Regions from separate parts of the Marinobacter sp. MDS2 genome, predicted to be linked through region 1. Evidence: riboswitches for the same ligand, from Rfam matches in the RefSeq annotation. Region 1 holds a riboswitch; the other holds the start of a gene.

Region 1 (3,126 bases):
AAGGTGGCGATGCGTTTTGCTGGTTGATCCAGGCAAACTTCTGCACCCAGGTCATCCGTTACGCAAACTGGGGCAGCCAATCCCGGAAGTGCCAGCAGCATCCAGCCCAACATCACGGCTATCGCTTTCAGCTTTATCACTGGCATATCCCCGGCGTTGTCAGATTATTTATCGAATGTCATAACGGACGGTCAGCATGGCTGTGCGGCCTGCAGCAATATAATCCAAATCTTGTGAGCTGGAATATCGAGCAGTGCTGTATTCTTTATCCAGAACGTTAGCCACTGTTAGGCGCGTTGACCAGTCCTTGGCAAAACGCCAGCCGGCTCGCAAGTCCAGCGTGACAAAACCCGACAACCGATCATCATTACTGGCATCGTCGTACCGATAACCTTCCGCAACCACCGTTCCGCCAAAGTTCCAGGTTCCGATGTCCTTGCTCAAGTCGAGTCGCAAGGTTTTGCCACTGCGACGCTGAAGACGGTTGCCAGTTTCCCGGTTTTCAGGATCAAGCAAAGTCAAAGCGGCATCACCGCGCCATCCGTCGCGCTCAAAGCCTGCACCAAATTCCACACCACGAATCCGGGCTTCGTTGACGTTCATCGGTGTCCACATACCACTGGGCGTAGGTGCCCATGCAATCAGATTGTCTACATCAAGCTGGAACAATGCGGTATCCCAGAACCAATACTGGTAGTGTCCACTGAAACCAACTTCGAAAGTCGCTGATTCTTCTGCCTTAAGATCCGGGTTGGCACCCGGAAAATACAAATCATTGAATGTCGGGGCGCGGAAAGCGGTACCGTAGCTCACCCGGACACGGTGAGAACGATCGAAGGCGTGCCCCAAGGCAACACTGCCGGTCTCGTTCTTGCCGTAAGCCTCGTTATCATCCCCTCGCAAGCTCAGCATCAGATCGGTTGGCCCGAAATTCAAACGCAGCTGCGTATAAAGTGCCAAATTAGATCGGCTAGTCTCGGCATAATCTGTCGTGCCGCCCACTTCATCATTCATCAATTCAGTACCAACAACCAACTCGTGAACATTCCAAGTAAACGTGTTGTCCCAGCGAGCTGCACGGGATCGTGTGTCAAAAGTGCTGCTGAAGGTAGGTGTCACATTATCGGTTTCGTCACGAGACTCGGAAAACTGCAACGACTGACGCCAGTGGTCACTCACCGGAGTTTCCAGCCCAAAGCCAATGGTTCGGAGCATATAATCGATGTTGCCACCTTCGTACTCAGTATTACCTTCGCTCTGAACTACAACCAGACTGGCTTCGCCGCCAGATTCTAATTCGTGGACAATTCGCCCAACTCCCGCGGTGTTTCGGAAACCTCGATCTTCACCATCCGTGATCACCGCCGTACCATCGGTTTCCTTATGAAGGCCACTTAAGCTAAAGCGTGTGTTTCCTGCGCTAGCGGCCACACCGGCGCTTCCTTTTTGCGTATTGAAGTTGCCTGCACCGAGCTCTACCCATCCAGCCGGTGTCTCCTCCGGATCAAGCGTAAACGCCTGAATCACGCCACCTACGGCGTCGGAGCCGTAAAGCGAACTCTTTGCCCCACGAACAATTTCGACACGCTCAACGAGTTCGGCAGGGAAATACTGCCAGGAGGGACCGCCAGAGGTGGCTGAACGCAGACGCACGCCATCCACTAAAAACAGGGTTGAATCATTCGCGGTGCCACGTGTGTACACGCTCGTGGTTTTCCCGAACGATCCATTGCCTGTCACGTTAATGCCCGGCTGACCACGCAGAAGTTCAGCAAAATCGGACGGATTTTGCTGGCGAATAGCGTCTTGATCGATCACGGTGACTGACGACAGGCTTTCGCCCGCTGTCAGCGGACCGAGGGTCGCTGTGACTACGATCGGCTCAAGAGTGGAGCTATCAGTTTGTCGGTCAGCCGCAGTGGCCGGAAACGCCAGGGGCAACAAAAGTAACGCCGGAATGGCCTTCGAAGGGGTCATATCATCACTCACAGTTCACCGCACGCACCCGCGCGGTCGGTCTTGGTTACTGCGAAGGACAATTAAGGTGATCGGACGGGGGTGGAGGGCGTGGAGTTCTGATGAGCCGGATCACCCACCGCCGTCGCCCTCCGCAACGTCTGGTGTACGGAGTTGTGGAACTCCGTCTTTCAGGCCGGTCTCCGGACTTTCAGGTGGAGACTGTGCTCCGGAGCAATCACCTTCCCATGCCTATGACACAGTGGCGTAACGGATTGCTATTAACCTGATTACCGTTGCGGGGGCAGTACTGGACTCTCACCAGCTTCCCGTTTCACTCTATGGATTCATCCGACTATCGCCAGTCTGAAATGAAAATGCAGAGCACCTGAAATCGCGGGCAAGACTACCAACCGGGGTGAGGGTGGTCAATGACATATATGAATTCCCGACAGAGCGTCAGCCAGGCGCCGCCAGCTGGCCTCATCGGCGGGCAAACCAAAGCGCAAAGCCTCGGGAGTATCGAAGCACCGCACCAGAATTCCGCACTGGGCGAGCCGGTCTGCGATTCCCGCTGCCTGCGGGTGTCTTACCGTCTGAAACAACAACGCACCGGAAGGGTGGCCCAGACCGTGTTGTTCAAGCAAAGCGAACAATCTGACAGATGCTTCTTTTTGCTTGATCAATGCTTCAGCTTGCCAGTTCTCGTCTTGCAAAACCCGCTTCATCAGATATCGCGCAGGGCCGCTTATAGGCCAAGGCCCGAGTTCGTGGTTGACGTGTTTTGCCAGCTCACGCTCTAACAGCGCCGCGCCGGCGCGAATTCCGGCCAAACCGAAAAACTTGCCTAACGACCTCAGTATGATGAGATTGGCTGCGCCCGCCCATGGGTCGAGCGTATGGTCGGGAAGCCCTTCGATGAACGCCTCATCCACCACCAACCAGCCACCGCGCCGCGCTAGCCGTTGCCGCCATGCCAATAATCGCTCGGGCGATAACACCTGCCCGGTCGGATTGTTCGGGTTAATCCAAACCACCACATCCACCGAATCCAGCCAGCTCAGATCATCCGCCAGCGCTTGTTGCGCTGAAATACCCACCACATCAAAACCCGCCCGCTGCCAGGCATGGCCATGCTCCCGGTAACCCGGCATGGGCACCGCCACCCGG
Region 2 (3,126 bases), 230 kb from region 1:
AATCTCATCGGCGCTGGTGTTCAGGGTGATTTCGGTACACAGGTTGGAGCTGTGGACTACGCCCTTGTGCTGCTGCGGCGAGCGCAAGTTGCAGGGGTCTTTGAAAGTGATCCACGGGTGGCCGGTTTCAAACAGTACGGTCAGCATTTTGCGCCACAGCTGTTTGGCCGGGATGGTTTTGAACAGCTCGATTTTGCCTTCCGCGGCCAGTGCTTCGTAATGCTCGTAGCGCTCGCGGAATTCGTTTCCGTACAGGTCGTGCAAATCGGGCACGTCGCTGGGGCTGAACAGAGTCCAGTCGCGGTCTTGGCGCATGCGTTCAATCAGCAAGTCCGGCACCCAGTTGGCGGTGTTCATGTCGTGGGTACGGCGGCGTTCGTCACCGGTGTTTTTACGCAGTTCCAGAAACTCTTCGATGTCCAGGTGCCAGCTTTCAAGATAGGCACACACCGCGCCTTTGCGCTTGCCGCCCTGGTTTACGGCGACGGCGGTGTCGTTCACCACTTTCAGGAACGGCACCACGCCCTGGCTTTGGCCGTTGGTGCCTTTGATGCGGGAGCCCAATGCGCGCACGGGTGTCCAGTCGTTACCCAAACCGCCAGCCCATTTCGAGAGCATGGCGTTGTCGCGAATCGCGCCGTAGATGTCTTCCAGATCGTCGCCCACGGTGGTGAGGTAGCAGGACGAAAGCTGGGAATGGCGAGTTCCGCTGTTAAACAGCGTGGGCGTGGAGGCCATGTAGTCGAACGACGACAAAAGATTGTAGAACTCGATGGCGCGGCTGTTGGGGTCGTCTTCACGCAGCGCCAAACCCATGGCCACACGCATGAAGAATACCTGTGGTAGTTCCAGGCGGTCTTCTTTCCAGTGCAGGAAGTAACGGTCGTACAGGGTTTGCAGGCCGAGGAAACCAAACTGTTGGTCGCGCTCGGGCTTGATCGCCGCGCCCAGCTGTTCCAGGTCAAACGCGGCCATGGCTTCGTCCAGCAGTTCGTAACGAATGCCGGCGTGAATAAAGGCGCTCAGGGCCTGTGGATAAACCTCCGCAAGGCTCAGGCTGGTGTCGAGATTCAGAGCGGTCACGCTTTCAAGGCGCAGTTGTTCCAGCAGCAAACGGGCAGTCACGGCGCTGTAGTCGGGCTCACGCTCGATACGGCCACGAGCGGTCATAATCAGGGCGCTCAGTACCTCGGCTTCGTCGATTCCGTTGTAGAGGTTGCGGATGGCCTCTTCCACCAACGAATCGCCTTCAATGCCTTCCAGCCCTTGAGAAGCCTGCTCGACTTGGCGTTTCATCAGGCCTAAGTCCAAGGGTACGGTACGGCCACTGGCTTGTTTTACGGTGAGATGAGGGTGCGCTTCTACGGGTTCGTGCTGGGCGCGCTCACGGGCGTGTTCTTCACGGTAGAGTACGTAGGCGCGGGCCACTTTTTGTTCTTCGGCGCGCATCAGGGCCAGTTCTACCTGATCCTGGATGTCTTCAATGTGTACCCGGCCACCGGCTTTCAGGCGGCGACTGATGGCCTGCACAACCTGTTCGGTTACGCGGTGGACGGCATCGTTAATTCGGGCAGATCCGGCGGCTTGATCGCCTTCAACCGCCAGGAAGGCTTTGGTAACGGCTACGCTGATTTTAGACGGGGTAAAACTGACCAGATTGCCGTTGCGCTTGATAACCTGCAGGGCTTCTGTGTCGGACGGTGAGGTGGGCCGCGGTTCGGCCAGGGCTGTAGCAGACATACCGTTATCTCCTGAATACGCGTGGGTTCTATAACCTTCGCGTACGCAGGACGAACAAAGCATCAACCCGAGCGGGCTGTCGCTGTGCCATGTTCGTTGCTGCTCACCTTAGGGTGCCAAAATGCAGGCGCCTGAGTCGCGAAGGTGCAGTCGAGCTGTTTTCTTCGTGGCGATAGAAAACAACACGTCTCTGGCAGGTCTTCGGACTCAGGGGCGTGAACCTTGTGGTTCGGCCTTGTGTGGCGACTTCCCGGCGGTTGCCAGTGTCGTTATGCCACGCTCGTTCCCCAATACCGCTGCGCGTCAGTTCCGGATTCTCACCGGATTCCCGGCTACCTTTTGATCGAAGTGTTTGAAATTCGCTCAAAACACAACATCTGGTAGCTAGCCAGAGACACCACAACTATATACACGAACTCATAGAGAAACAAGATCAGCGCAGGATTGCCGCTCAGAGGGCCGGAAAGCCCGGTAACAGAATGGATTTATCACGGGTGTCGGCCGGCGGTAACTCACCTCGTTCCGCCAATCGGTGGTAGGCAGCGTCGAACTCTGCCCGAAGGGTTTTCGCCCAGGGTGTGGCGGCTGAGAACAACCAGGCCCCTTTTCGGGTTCGGAGTTCGGTTTCCCGGAGTATCGCATCCGAAAAATCCGTTAATTCTTCTCGCACCGGATCACGGTAATCCAGCAGGTAGTCCCCTCGGCCACGCTTGAGCATATCAATAGCCGAGCGGTGGCTCGGTGCGTTGGTAATCCGGATGTCGCCCTGCTGTTCCAGCCATGACCGAAGGCCGCCATAGGTGAACCCGTTGATCAGTATCACCACCTGGTCGCGAAAATCGTCTATGTGCGTAATCGGCGCTTGGTCTTCGCGGTACCAGGCACTCAGTACAACAGACACCAGATTGATCTCGCTGTCGATCACGGCATCCTGCAGTGCAGGCACGTTGGTCAAACCCAGCGCGAAATCGATGCTGCCCTTTTTCAGATAGAGGTATGCGCGACTAACGGGAAGATACAGGAAATCCAGCTCATAGCCCGCCTCACGGGCCACCTTGCGGGTTACATCCAGCATCGCGCCTTCCGGCTCACCCTCCGCGTTCTGATAGGTAACCGGAGGGAACTCCATGTAAGCCACTCGCAGGGTGCGGGTGGCTGGCTCGGTGTGCTGGATATTTTCTGCGTGCACAGTACCCACAACCCCTGTGAGCCAAAGCCCGCTCAACAACACAACGATGAAGCGGTGCATAGCTCTGGGTATGAGAAGGCTAAGGCGCATAACAACTCTCTGGAATCTCTTTAGCGATAGAGAAGAGTAACAGATCACAGGATTGTCTGTGCAACGCAATACTCACACTGGTTCAGAAAGCGTGAGTGACCATATAC

What was found. Region 1 has a riboswitch for cobalamin ahead of Q9245_RS09630 (TonB-dependent receptor domain-containing protein). Riboswitches for the same ligand answer to the same signal wherever they lie in the genome.
Region 2: it holds a riboswitch for cobalamin, as region 1 does, so the genes downstream of both, Q9245_RS08615 (ribonucleoside-diphosphate reductase subunit alpha) here and Q9245_RS09630 (TonB-dependent receptor domain-containing protein) in region 1, are expected to answer to the same signal.

Annotation. Positions count from the first base shown of each region.
Region 1 is NZ_JAVAJF010000001.1:2,052,997-2,056,122, reverse strand. It holds gene Q9245_RS09635 (cobalamin-binding protein) at 1-140, opposite strand, end outside; gene Q9245_RS09630 (TonB-dependent receptor domain-containing protein) at 169-1,977, opposite strand; cobalamin riboswitch at 2,133-2,337, opposite strand; gene cobD (threonine-phosphate decarboxylase CobD) at 2,385-3,126, opposite strand, start outside.
Region 2 is NZ_JAVAJF010000001.1:1,818,437-1,821,562, forward strand. It holds gene Q9245_RS08615 (ribonucleoside-diphosphate reductase subunit alpha) at 1-1,740, opposite strand, end outside; cobalamin riboswitch at 1,915-2,148, opposite strand; gene Q9245_RS08620 (ABC transporter substrate-binding protein) at 2,192-3,019, opposite strand; gene nhaB (sodium/proton antiporter NhaB) at 3,102-3,126, opposite strand, start outside.